Linked DNA regions of Algoriphagus machipongonensis. The protein of the gene in region 1 interacts with the protein of each later gene in a pairwise test. Links are inferred from orthologs where the notes say so. Each region holds a gene or a part of one and is shown in the gene's direction. Other genes may lie near its edges.

The links.
Region 2: the proteins of eno (region 1) and rpe interact in binary tests that used the Escherichia coli proteins (3 or more experiments, as listed by UniProt). The link is inferred for Algoriphagus machipongonensis from one-to-one orthologs.

What each region holds. Positions count from the first base shown.
Region 1 is NZ_CM001023.1:4,386,291-4,393,099, reverse strand. The notes cover bases 1-2,942. They hold eno (phosphopyruvate hydratase), read left to right. Parts: upstream 1-803; coding sequence 804-2,081; downstream 2,082-2,942. Other genes in these bases: ALPR1_RS18535 (hypothetical protein), read left to right, coding at 2,445-2,942; ALPR1_RS18540 (septum formation initiator family protein), read left to right, coding at 2,177-2,464; carA (glutamine-hydrolyzing carbamoyl-phosphate synthase small subunit), read left to right, coding at 1-783. In the rest of the region: more of ALPR1_RS18535, read left to right, coding at 2,943-2,990; serine O-acetyltransferase EpsC, read left to right, coding at 3,012-3,857; cysteine synthase CysM, read left to right, coding at 3,844-4,722; ALPR1_RS18520 (sugar phosphate isomerase/epimerase family protein), read right to left, coding at 4,719-5,630; ALPR1_RS18515 (hypothetical protein), read left to right, coding at 5,739-6,461; ALPR1_RS18510 (TonB-dependent receptor), read left to right, coding at 6,458-6,809. UniProt on the Escherichia coli protein: Catalyzes the reversible conversion of 2-phosphoglycerate (2-PG) into phosphoenolpyruvate (PEP). It is essential for the degradation of carbohydrates via glycolysis.
Region 2 is NZ_CM001023.1:2,954,751-2,961,518, reverse strand. What follows is about bases 2,443-5,343. They hold rpe (ribulose-phosphate 3-epimerase), read left to right. Parts: upstream 2,443-3,513; coding sequence 3,514-4,173; downstream 4,174-5,343. Other genes in these bases: ALPR1_RS12330 (hypothetical protein), read left to right, coding at 4,886-5,343; ALPR1_RS12335 (hypothetical protein), read left to right, coding at 4,287-4,796; ALPR1_RS12345 (S8 family serine peptidase), read left to right, coding at 2,443-3,485. Outside these bases: ALPR1_RS12360 (aldo/keto reductase), read left to right, coding at 1-383; trpF (phosphoribosylanthranilate isomerase), read right to left, coding at 424-1,044; ALPR1_RS12350 (hypothetical protein), read left to right, coding at 1,175-1,843; more of ALPR1_RS12345, read left to right, coding at 1,830-2,442; more of ALPR1_RS12330, read left to right, coding at 5,344-5,908; gyrA (DNA gyrase subunit A), read left to right, coding at 6,004-6,768. UniProt on the Escherichia coli protein: Catalyzes the reversible epimerization of D-ribulose 5-phosphate to D-xylulose 5-phosphate.

The sequences.
Region 1 (6,809 bases):
CACAAAATTACCGGTATCGCAGATGTAGATACACGAAAACTCGTGAGACACCTGAGGTCTAAGGGAGCAATGAATGCTATCATTAGTTCTGAATACGAGGAGAATCTAGATGGCTTAAAAGCTGAATTGGATAAAGTGCCTAACATGGATGGCCTAGAGCTCTCATCGAAAGTTTGTACTCAAGAGCCTTACTTCGAAGGAGATGAAAACTCTAGTATTAAAGTAGCTTGTCTTGATTTCGGTATCAAGAAAAACATCTTGAGAAATCTAGCAAGCAGAGGCGTTTACTGTAAAGTTTTTCCAGCCAAGACCAAACTTGCTGAAATGGAAGCATGGGCACCACAAGCTTATTTCCTGTCTAATGGTCCTGGTGATCCTGCTGTAATGGAATATGCTGTAGAGACTACCAAAGAAATTCTAGAAACAGGAAAGCCTGTTTTCGGAATCTGTCTTGGTCATCAGATCTTAGCTGAGTCTTGTGGCATCTCTACTTATAAAATGCACCACGGACACAGAGGATTGAACCATCCTATTAAAAACTTGAAAACAGGGAAAAGTGAGATCACTTCCCAAAATCATGGTTTTAATATTTCCAGAGAAGATTCGGAAAGCAATGAAAATGTGGAGATCACTCACGTTCATTTGAATGATAATACCGTAGCAGGTATTAAATTGAAAAATAAGCCTGCGTTTTCAGTTCAGTATCACCCAGAGTCCTCACCAGGGCCTCATGATTCTCGTTACCTTTTTGACGATTTCATTTCTTTAATCAATAAAAATTAATCTCAATAACCTTTTATACTATGACATTGATACAAGCAGTTCATGCAAGACAAATTTTAGATTCCAGAGGTAACCCTACTATTGAAGTAGATGTACTTACTGATTCTGGTGCTTTTGGCCGTGCAGCAGTACCAAGCGGTGCTTCTACAGGTGTTAACGAGGCAGTAGAATTGAGAGATGGAGACAAAAGCAAATACCTTGGAAAGGGTGTTTTGAAAGCAGTAGAGAATGTAAATGAAGTAATTCAATCAGAATTGATCGGTGAATCAGTATTTGATCAAAGAGGGATTGATAACTTGATGATCAATCTTGATGGAACTGAAACTAAATCTAAACTAGGAGCGAATGCTATCCTTGGTGTATCTCTTGCTGTAGCCAAAGCTGCTGCAGATGATTTGGGTATTCCACTTTTCAGATACGTAGGTGGAGTAAACGCAAAAACACTTCCTGTTCCAATGATGAATATCATCAACGGTGGATCTCACTCAGATGCTCCAATTGCATTCCAAGAGTTTATGATCCGTCCAGTTGGTGCTCCAACATTCTCTGAAGCGATGAGAATGGGCGCAGAAATTTTCCATAACCTTAAGAAAATTCTTCACGACAAAGGCCTTAGTACTGCAGTAGGTGATGAGGGTGGATTTGCACCTAACTTCTCTGGCGGAACTGAAGAAGCATTGGAGTGTATTTTAGATGCAATCAAGAAAGCTGGTTATACTGCGGGTAAGGATATTACCATCGCATTAGACTGTGCTTCTTCTGAGTTCTTCGAAGATGGCGTTTACAACTATGCTAAGTTTGAAGGTGAAACTGGAAAAGCTAGATCTAGAGCAGAGCAAGTTGATTACTTGGCTGAGCTGACAGAAAAATATCCTATCGACTCTATCGAAGATGGTTGTGGTGAAGAAGATTGGGAAGGTTGGGCGATGTTGACTGCTAAAATAGGAGACAAAGTACAATTAGTAGGAGATGATCTTTTTGTGACCAACGTGAAATTCTTGAAGCGTGGTATCGAAGAGAAGTCTGCAAACTCAATCTTGATCAAAGTGAACCAGATAGGTACATTGACTGAAACTTTAGATGCAATTGATTTGGCACATAAGGCAGGTTTTACTGCTGTTATGTCTCATAGATCAGGAGAAACTGAAGATTCCACTATTGCAGATCTTGCAGTAGCTTGTAATTGCGGTCAAATCAAGACCGGTTCAGCTTCCAGATCAGATAGAATGGCGAAGTACAATCAATTACTTAGAATTGAAGAACTACTTGCTGAGACAGCTTATTTCCCTCAGAAATAAGACGATCTCACCTTATTTTGAAAGCAGCCTTTTAAGGCTGCTTTTTTTTTGCATCATTTTTGTACCTTGTCAATAGAATTTTCATCCAATCTCCCATGAGCAAATATCTTAAATACACCAAAAATTTTTATGTACTCGGGACCTTATTCTTTGTCTTTTGGATGGTTTTTATAGATTCTAATAATGTAGTGAACCAGTTTAGGTTAAGTAGCAAGCTAAGTGAGCTTTCAGATCAAAAGGAATTTTATCAGGAGAGAAAAGAGGAAATTAAGGAAGAAAGAGAGGAGTTAATGAGTAATCCTGAACTTTTAGAGAAGTTTGCACGTGAAAAGTATCTCATGAAGAAGAAGACTGAAGATCTCTATGTTATCGTTAAAAAATAAAATTCTACTCGTATTCTTATTGGTTTTTTCAATGCATTTCGCTGCAAATGCACAGCGAGAGATTTACTCTGATTCTATACCCTTTAAAGATAGATTGTATTTCGGAGGAAACTTTGGGATGCAGTTTGGTACAGTGACTTTATTAGATATTTCCCCTTTGGTAGGGGTTATGATCACTCCAAAGCTTTCTTCAGGACTGGGAATAACCTATCAGTATTTCAATGATAAGCGATACTATGGAGGAGAGAGCTCATCTTATGGGGGGAGGATCTTTACCCGATACAATGTACTTCCAAATATCTTTGTTCATGGTGAGTACGAGCGACTCAATTTTGACAATTATAATCTCCTCACTGATGAATTTGAAAGAATATGGGCTAACTCACTATTTCTAGGAGGAGGTTATTTTGCTCCTTTTGGTCCTAGAGGAGGAGCTAACTTCACATTTCTATATAATGTCCTGCATGATAATTTAAGGTCACCCTACGCTGAACCTTATGTGATCAGGGTTGGTTTTGTACTTTAATAGTGCACTAAATCCCAATTCATGAATTCTTTTATTAATAAAATCCATCAGGCACATTTAGATTGTTCGGATTGCCCTTCACCCAAAGTTATCCATGGGTTTTTTGAGGAGCTTTTAGGTCTGCTTTTTCCTGAACATGCTTTGAGTAAAATCAAGGAGAAATCAGAAATTGAGGATAAAATCAATAAACTTCAGCATACCCTTTCAGATGTGTTGAAAAGAAATGTCCACTTGCATAAAGGAGACGGAGAGGCGCTGGCTAAATCTTTTTTTGAGGGTTTAGAGAAAGTCTATACATGGATACAACAGGATGTAGATGCTATATACGAGGGAGATCCAGCAGCAAAATCCAGAAATGAAATACTTCGAAGTTATCCGGGATTCTATGCGATTTCAGCCTATCGTATAGCACACTCACTTCATAGTTTGGGAATTTCATTAATTCCAAGAATGATTTCAGAGTTGGCACACAGTAAAACTGGAATTGAGATCCATCCCGGTGCAAAAATAGGGCAGCATTTCTGCATAGATCATGGGACAGGTGTAGTGATTGGAGAGACCACAGTGATCGGAAACCATGTAAAAATTTATCAGGGGGTTACTTTAGGGGCATTAAGTGTCAATAAAGAAGATGCTGATATCAAACGACATCCTACCATTGAAGATCATGTGGTGATTTACTCAGGAGCAACAATTCTGGGTGGAAAAACAGTGATTGGGGAAAACAGCACTGTAGGTGGGAATGTTTGGCTAACTAAAAGTGTTCCTTCCGGAAGTAAGGTCTATTATCAGACTCAGATGTACCATTCTGGCAGCGAAGTCACAGATATGTATGTCTTCAAAAATGACAATGATGAAGCTATTTGAATTAGTAGGAAATACTCCATTAATCGAACTTGAGAACATCCCGGTCAATCCGAAAGTAAAAATCTATTGTAAGCTGGAAGGTCAAAACCCTGGTGGCAGCGTTAAGGATCGTGCGGCATATAATATGATCAAATCGGCTTTGGAAAGGGGAGATATCAAAAAAGGAGATAAGCTTGTTGAAGCCACCAGTGGCAATACCGGGATTGCATTAGCTATGATTGCTAAAGTGATGGGACTGGATATGACACTGATTATGCCTGATAATTCTACCAAAGAGCGAGTTTTGTCAATGGAAGCTTATGGAGCCAACGTGATTTTGACCCCTGCTTCCAAAACGATTGAATATTCTAGGACACTTGCTGAAAAAATGCAAAAAGAAGAAGGTTACTTCATGCTTAATCAATTTGGTAATGACGACAACTTTCTAGCACACTATAAAACGACAGGTCCAGAAATCTGGAATGACACCCAAGGTGAAGTAACTCATTTTGTCTCAGCCATGGGTACCACTGGAACGATCATGGGAGTTTCCATGTATCTCAAAGAGCAAAATCCATCTATTCAAATTGTAGGAACACAACCGACAGATGGATCTAGCATTCCAGGTATTAGGAGATGGTCGCCTGAATTTTTACCTGCAATCTTCGATGCTTCCAGAGTAGATCAGGTAATTGATGTCAGCCAGGAAGAGGCGACAGAGATGACCAGGAGGATGGCTAAAGAAGAAGGAATACTTGCTGGTATGAGCAGTGGTGGAGCACTTCATGCAGCCATCAAACTTTCCCAAACCCTAGAAGAAGGGGTAATTGTTTGCATTACTTGTGATAGGGGAGACCGCTATTTGAGTTCCGATCTCTTTGCCTAGAGAAACATTTCTTTTGTCTTCTTCAGTCCTGTTTTGGCAACTTCTAAAGCGTCTTGTTGGTAATACGTTGGGTTGAAAAGTTCTAAGGATAGAATTTTAGTTCCAGACATACCACCCAAAGTCTCAGTTATCACATCGTAAGGTGCAATTCCGTCCCCAGGATAGACTCTATCTTTGTCTTGAAGATCTTCAACAGCAATTCCTGAAGGAACATCATTGACATGGATAATATCAAATGCATCACTGCTTAAAAGTTTTAGCGCATTAAAACCCGATCCCCCTCTAAATAAGTGATATACATCTGGTAAAATTTTAGTGTCTGGATTATTGGCAGCTACAGCTACCGAAAGGCATTGACTTAAATTATGGAAAGGTCCAAAAGCTCCCCAAAATTCCAGCTGAGGCATAACTCCTATTTTTTTTCCCAAATCAATCAACTGAGAATATTTCTCTGCGGATTCCTGAACATTGATTTCACCCTCAGCACCTATTGCAGGAGCAGCAATCCTTGTACAGCCAATATCTGCCAGCATTCCCATTTCTTTCTCCATCTGAGCAAAGCCTTGTTTTGATTTCTGTGGGTCTTGAGCCATCCACGGGGCAAAGCCTATCGCATTGAACGGTGTTTGTTTAGCGTCACTTAAGACAGTCTTTAGGGAGGATAGGCTTTTTCCAGACCCTAGGTAAGTTTCTATTTCTGAAATCCATATTTCAAGACCATCATACCCTGCTTTAGAGGAAGTTTCAATTATTTCGCTAAGACTTAATTTTTGTCCACGAATTGTGCTAGTGTTTAAACTATACTTATATTTTACATTCTTTAGTTCTGAGGCTTTTGCGAATGTGGGTGATACAGCTAATGCTGCAGGTGCAAGTGCAAGAGATTTTAATATATTTCGTCTTTTCATTTTGGGATTATGAATAAATTTAAAATTAGTCCGTCTAAATAAATAAATTACCGTTTATTACATTGTTTGCCAAATCCAATACAATTGCGATAATATCGTATTGATCTTATGTTAAAAGTAAAGTTTTTTATTCCATTTGTCTTGATTTTTATGTGGGCTGCCCAAATTTCAGCTCAGAATCAATCATTTCTTTCTTTATATAAAGATCAATTACCCTACTTTCAGGAACTGATTACCGGAGGACAATATGGGGAGGCTCCTGTAAACTATGAAGGCAACCCGTATTTTCAAGTCAGGACTTTTGACGAGGGTAAACTTTCCATTAATGAAATCCAATATACTGGAGTACAGCTATTGTACGATGAGCATTTAGATGAACTGGTAACATTTCATCCAGTTTACCGACAAAAAATCTTGATTAAGCCTGAAAAGGTAGAAGAGTTTCAATTAGAAGGAGGCTATATTTTTAGGAGATTCGAGAGAGAAGATTCTTATGTCCATCATGAAAATGGTTTCTATCAAGTAATCAAAGATGGGGAGATAAAAGTGCTGATAAAACATTATAAAACGCTTGATCCTGTCAAAGAAGTTGGGAAATACACCCATGTCTTTAATGAGGATAAAGAATACTTTTATTGGTTTGATGGAGATTTTGAGGTGATAAGAAAGAAGAAGCAGGCCATTAAGAGTTTAGGGTTGAATAAAAAGGAAATAAAAAAACACCTAAAGGATAAGGGCTTATATTTTGCCTTAGAGAAAGAAAAATACATTTTAGAATTAGCTAGGTTTAGAGAAAATAAACAAGAGGAATTTAAAGGATTTTTTGAATGAGAAAGGTTTTACTTCTTGTCAGTTTTATTTGCTGTTTTTCTTTTGCTCAAGCTCAAAACACCAATTCCCAAAAAATTTCAGGTACTTTTTTAGGTATGTCCTTTGAAAGGTTTGCCGAGAAAATAGAGTCAGAAACTCCTTTTAAACTTTACTATAAAAACTCTGATGTAGAGGAAATCCAAGTGAATCTTCAAGCCAATGATTCTGATATTGGGGCTCTTCTAAGAGAAATATTGTCTAATACTGGGCTTACTTACTCTATTGATAATTCGAAGAGAATTTGGATTTCAAAGGGTAGTAAAATATATGTGGATTTTCCTGCCGACTATTTTATGGTCCAAGAAAGGC
Region 2 (6,768 bases), 1.4 Mb from region 1 along the record:
AAAAGGAATTAGTACGGTTTTGTAGGGAGAAAGGAATATTAATGACTGCTTATTCTCCTCTTGGTTCTCCGGATTCAAGAAATGAAAGCCACAAGAATGATCCTGTATTGTTAAAAGACCCGGTAATAGAATTAATAGCTAAAAAACATGGAGCTAGTATGGGGCAAATTTTAATAGCTTGGTCTACTGCCCGAGACATAGCAGTCATCCCGAAATCAGTGAATCAAGGCAGAATCAAAGAAAACCTAGCTGCCTCAAAAATAAAATTAGATCAAAATGATTTGATGGAGCTAGATGATATTGGAGTAGATTTCCGTTTTATCAATGGTAAATTCTTCACTGGTCCTCAAAGCCCTTATAAACTTTCAGACTTATTTGAATAAAAAATAGCTAGTCTCAGATTCATGAGACTAGCTTTTTTTTTTAATCTTCTATCTCTAATACTTCCAGAATATCGGCTAACTCATCAAAGTCTTTGAGTCCTGGTTTTATCTCTTCTCCTCCTTCTAAAACGATTCCTTTCAGATGAAGGGTGTCGGTGTATTCCTCTACGTTCTCAGCAGTCAAACCTGCTCCTAAAATGACTTCACAGGTTTGAGATAATTTGCTGATTACTTCAATATCACTTTCAGTTAATGGATCATCATTAGAAGTGATGTGAAAAACAATTCCCTCTTCTTTAAGTTTTGTGGCAACATCAATTTCCATGTGCCTGACCTCAGCAAGGTCTTTTTTATAAATTACCTGGTATCCAGCATCCCTCAGGGCTACCAAATCATCGATTCTCGTATGTTCTACCCAAGTGATTTCAGGGTAATCTTTTAAAATTTCAAGTGCATTTTCTAAAGAGGCATTTTCAAATTCACCTACAAATTCTAAACCTGAAACCCATCCTGTGATTTCTTTGAATTGGTCAGGATTTATGAATTTTTCAGAATTTTCTTCTAAAGCAAAACCTATTAAATTGACGTACATCCCTGCACAATACCTAGCATCACTAAGGTTGGTGATGCCACTAATTTTTACAAAAGTTTTTAAGGCCATTTTTTCAAATTTAGTAGCTCAAAGGTAATCAGGATGATTGGCCTAGGAAAAGGAAATTGAAATAATATGAAGTCTGTTTGAAAAGGTTTAAAAGGAAATTAAATGTATTTTTAAGTCCTCAAGAAGATTTATGAATAGACTTTTACCCTTATTCTTTATATTAATCATTTCCTGCTTTTGGGCATGTGAAAGGGAGTTGGATGAAACACCATTTGAGTTGGGGTTGGAATATCAGCCTTTGAGTATCGGAGAGTTTTGGATTTATTCGGTGGATGAAACTCAATATTTGGGTGAGAACGATTCGGAAGAGGATAGTTATTTTTACAAGGATCTAATACGTTCCACCTATTTAGATGAGGGAAATGAATTAGTTTATATTGTAGAAAGGAGTAAATCTTATGATCAGGAGAACTGGTCGATCGAAAAAGATTATACCCTGAAAGTTAGAAACAACACCTTGATTAGAACAATTAACAATCAACCTGTAGTTGTTTTAGTTTTTCCACCAAAATCAGGAACCCTTTGGGATGGAAATAGTTACAGAGAGAGTGATGAAGATGATTTTGAAATAATAGAACTGGATAATGCAGCAGGATCTCTACGAGTCCTTCAATCTATGGAAGATGACTTGGTGACTTATCGAGATAATCGATATGAAGTTTTCCAAAAAGGGGTGGGACTAGTAGAAGAATTTAAGGAAGTACTAACTTATTGTTCTAGAAACGATTGCTTAGGTGATCAGTTGATCGATTCTGGGAGCAAAGTTCATTTGATATTAACCGAACATGGGATTTTATAAATTTTTATTAGTTGCAGCTTTTTGGTTAGGGGTATGTAGTTTATCCTTTGCACAAGATCGCTATGCTGTATTTTTCAAGTATAAGCCACAAGACACTTTCAGTCTTAGTGAGCCCGGCAATTTCTTGTCATCCAAGGCTTTAATTAGAAGGTCTAGGGAAGGAGTACCAATAGATTCTTTGGATTTACCGGTGGCACAAAAATACATCGATGAATTAGGAGAGAAAGCTCATTATTTACTGTATCCAAGTAAATGGTTGAATGCTTTGGTATTAGTTACAGATGAAGTTGGCGCTAATGAAATTGAGGCATTGCCTTTTGTTGAAAGAGTGGAAATGGTGGCGTTAGATTATTTGCCTAGCCCAAATGCCAGGATTGGAAGACGCTTGTTTGCTTCAGCTTCTTTGAAAATTTGCCTGCCTCTTAATCATAGGAAACTAGGCACCAATGAAAATCCTTATGATTTTCAAAATAGCTTGTTAGGGATTCCGGACATGCACGAAGCCGGTTTTACAGGAAAAGGAATTACGGTAGCAGTTTTTGATGCTGGTTTCCCTGGGACCGATGAAGCATCAGCTTTATCACATTTATTTGCAAACAATCAGATTATCAAAGCAAATAATTTTGTGAGGCCATGGTCTGATAACATTTTTACTGCCAATCAACATGGAACTAATGTCCTTTCCTTAATCGCCGCAAACGAAGAAGGAATATTGAAATCCGGCGCACCAGATGCTGATTATTATTTGGCGATCACTGAGGAAGATGCTACAGAATATAAAATCGAAGAATACAATTGGGTGAGAGCTGCCGAAGTAGCCGACAGTCTTGGTGTGGATATTATTAATAGCTCGGTAGGCTATTGGGATTTTGATGATCCTACGATGAATTATTCTTTAGAGGATTTGGATGGTAAAACAACAGTCATTGCTCAGGGAGCTAATATTGCAGCCCAGCGAGGAATCTTGATCATCAATAGTGTCGGCAATTACGGGCCAAAAGAATCGACATTGATTAGCCCGGCAGATTCGGAAATGGTAATAGCTGTAGGAGCAGTAGATAAAAACTTGGAAGTTTCCAATTTCTCTTCCCGAGGACCTACAGGAGATGGTAGGTTAAAGCCTGATCTCACGACCTATGGAAATGGAGTTGCATTAATTCGTTCGAATGGAAATCTAGGCTATTCCAACGGAACTTCTTTTTCAGCACCTCAAATTACTGCATTGGCTGCCGGTTTATGGCAAGGAAAACCAGAATGGACACGAGCTCAGCTGGTTGAAAACTTATTTAGAAGTGCTACTCAGTCTGAGGAAAAAGATAATTTATTGGGTTTTGGTATCCCAAATTTCAGAGATGCCTATTATGGTGAGATCTTAGCTGTTACAGGGGAAGAAAATTTTGCTTGGAAACTATATCCAAACCCATTGGCAGAGGATGACTTAACCATTTATTTTGGTCAAGGCCTTAGCGCAGAATTCACTTTGATAGACATGAACGGAAAGACGCTGCAGTCTGCAGTATTATTAAGAAATAGCCCGAAAGATCCATTCAGAACCTCATTGCAGGGAATAAAACCGGGCTTCTATGTCGTACAGATGCGCGATTCTAGAAACATTAAACGAACGAAACTCTTTAGACAATAAGTCAAAACCTAAGTAATTTATTACCCCTATGTCCCTTTTGATTGCCCCTTCAATTTTAGCAGCAGATTTTGCCAATCTTCAAACTGAAGTAGAAATGCTCAATTCCTCATCTGCTGACTATATTCATGTAGATATAATGGATGGAGTTTTTGTGCCTAATATTTCCTTTGGAATTCCTGTAACCCAGGCCATAAAAAAACATGCGGAAAAACCCTTGGATGTTCATTTGATGATTGTGGAACCCGACCGTTACTTGGAAGCATTCCGGGATGCAGGAGCGGATATTATTTCGGTTCATTATGAGGCATGTCCACATCTCCATAGGTCTTTGCAAGCCATCAAAGCATTGGGAGCAAAAGCTGGAGTGGCTATTAATCCTCATACTTCAATTGACCTCTTGAAAGACGTAATACAGGACATTGACTTGGTTTGTATGATGTCAGTAAATCCTGGTTTTGGTGGACAGAAATTTATTGAAAACACCTACGATAAAATAGCGAGACTTAAGGACCTGATTTTATCAAAAGGAGCTTCCACAAAAATCGAAATAGATGGGGGAGTAAATATTCAAAATGCTCCTAAATTAATTGAGGCTGGTGCGGATGTTTTGGTAGCAGGGAGTTTTGTGTTCAATTCGCCTCAACCTATAGAAACTATAAAAGAATTGAAATCTATAAAGACGAGATAGGACTATTGTATACCGTCTATCCTAAAATACTCTAAAAAACCCAAAAACACTTGATTTTATGGGTTTTGGTTTATTTATTTAACATCTTACGAAAACTAAAAGCAAAGAAGATTATGAAAAAATTATTGTTGTTTGGAGCGTTTTTCGCTTGTTTGGGCTTGACAGGATTTGCGCAGGAAGCAGCGGAAGAAGTGACAAATGAAGAGCTTGCCAAATTTGCCAACATGGAAGCGATGACGGAGCAATTTGCTGCTGAGAAGACAGAAGAATTTAAGGCAATGATTTTGGAGAATGAGATTTTCCAAGGTGGCGCTCGCTATAATGAAATTAAAGCTGCGTGGGGAGATGATGCGAAGATGGCTGAAGCTGAAATAACAGATGAAGAGAAAGAAGCTTACCAAGCTGTTCAGGATTTCCAGAATTCACTTCAGGATGTCTTGAAAGAATACAAAACTGAATTAATCATGAATGATTCAATTTTGGGAGTTTCTACTTATAACAAAGTGAATGGAGCTCAGAAAGCTGATCCAGCTATTAAAGAAAAAATTGACTCTTTAGTTACTGAAATTAAAGCTAAAAGTGAAGGAGATAATGATGGAGAAGAAGAAACTGATAGCAAATAAATTTTAAATAAACTTACAGAAAAAGCCTCCTTTGTGGAGGCTTTTTTTTTATTTTGACACGAAGACAAAGTTATATTCGTTAGCAATCTATGGTGATTAAAAAAACAATTCTTTCGTTTCTATTTGTATGTATCACGGTTTTAGCCTCAGCTCAGGATGAAGACATTTTTGGGATCTCTACCAAAGCTAAGAATCCAAAAAGTGAAAGTGCAGTAGGGAATATCTACAGAAATGTATTGGAGATGTTTAGTTTGGAGATTTCTGGAGGTGGAGCCTACCATCAATTCTCCCAAGAATTTTATTCGCCCAATCTGGATTTGTATCCCAATTTTCAGCAGTATCAAAACTTTGATGAGCCCTTAGATATTTCTGAGGAGAACCCTTTGGAAATGAAAAGTAATGAATGGGCATTTCCGCAGCTGGATGCAGGTCTTCGGATAAACTTATTTAACCTTTTGACAATAGGAGGAGGATACGGACAGGAGTGGGGAAAGATGTCAACGATGAGAGGTGGAAACTTTGAATTCCCTTTTGAGGGAGGATCCTATCAGGTAAGTAAATTTTATGGGACTGTGGGCTTGGTATTATTCGATGCTAAAAGGAGACAATCTTTTTTAAGATGGAAGTATAGAAGGTATGCATCATCTAATTATTACATGCAATCAGAATTAACTCAGAGGTCAAGACAGCAATATCCTTGGAGGTTTATACTAGAAGGGGAGTTTGGTCAGTTGAAAATGAAAAATTTTGTTGACGAAAGTGTTGTAGGCAACACCTCAATGTACGAGCCTAAATTAGCTGTGGCTGATAAGCCTTATATGGGGATCGCACTACGTATTGAACGTGATTTTTCTGAATACACTAAAATGTTCATCAAAGGAGGTGCTGAATTTAGGGAGTTTACTTATGCAGCATCGGATTTTTCTGAGGTTCAAGACCTTAAACAAACGCTGTATGGGATGCAAGTTGGGTTTGCTATTCGTTTCCCAGGGACTAAAAGATGTAAGATTGCTGGTTGTGGTGTAGTGATGAAGCACCTGCATAATGGGATCGAATATAGAGGTAGCGGAATCTTTAATTATCAGAACAGAAAAGTAGGTCAATGGTATTAAAGATCTAAAGAATTAAAGGTCTTTATATTCTCTTTTAAAAACCATCGGGTTTTTACTATCTTAGCAGGCTAATAATCGACCCCAGAAAAGCAAATATGGCCGAAGGAGAAAACGAGAATATCATACCCATTAATATTGAAGAGGAAATGCGTGGAGCCTACATCGATTATTCGATGTCGGTTATTGTTTCCAGGGCCCTTCCAGACGTCCGTGACGGGATGAAGCCAGTTCATAGAAGAATCCTGTTTGGGATGCAGGAACTAGGCGTATTACATAATAAACCACATAAAAAATCTGCAAGAATCGTCGGTGAAGTACTAGGTAAGTACCACCCACACGGTGATTCAGCTGTATACGACACCATGGTTCGTATGGCTCAACCTTGGTCTTTGCGTTACCAATTGGTTGATGGTCAAGGTAACTTTGGTTCCATCGATGGGGATAACCCCGCTGCGATGCGTTATACGGAGGCAAGACTGAAGCGTATTGCTGAGGAAATGCTGGTAGATATCAACAAGGACACTGTTGATTATCAATTCAACTTTGATGACTCCCTTAAAGAGCCTGTAGTATTACCTGCCAAAGTTCCTGCACTTTTATTGAATGGTGCTTCTGGGATTGCAGTAGGTATGGCTACAAATATGGCTCCCCACAATCTTGGTGAAGTTATTTCTGGGATTATTGCCTACATAGAAAATAGAGAGATTACTATTCCTGAGTTGATGGAGTATGTGATTGCACCTGATTTCCCAACTGGAGGTATAATCTATGGTTATAATGGTGTTAAAGCAGCCTTCGAAACCGGACGTGGCAGAATAGTCATGAGAGGTAAGGCCAATATTGAAACCAAAGACGGTGGT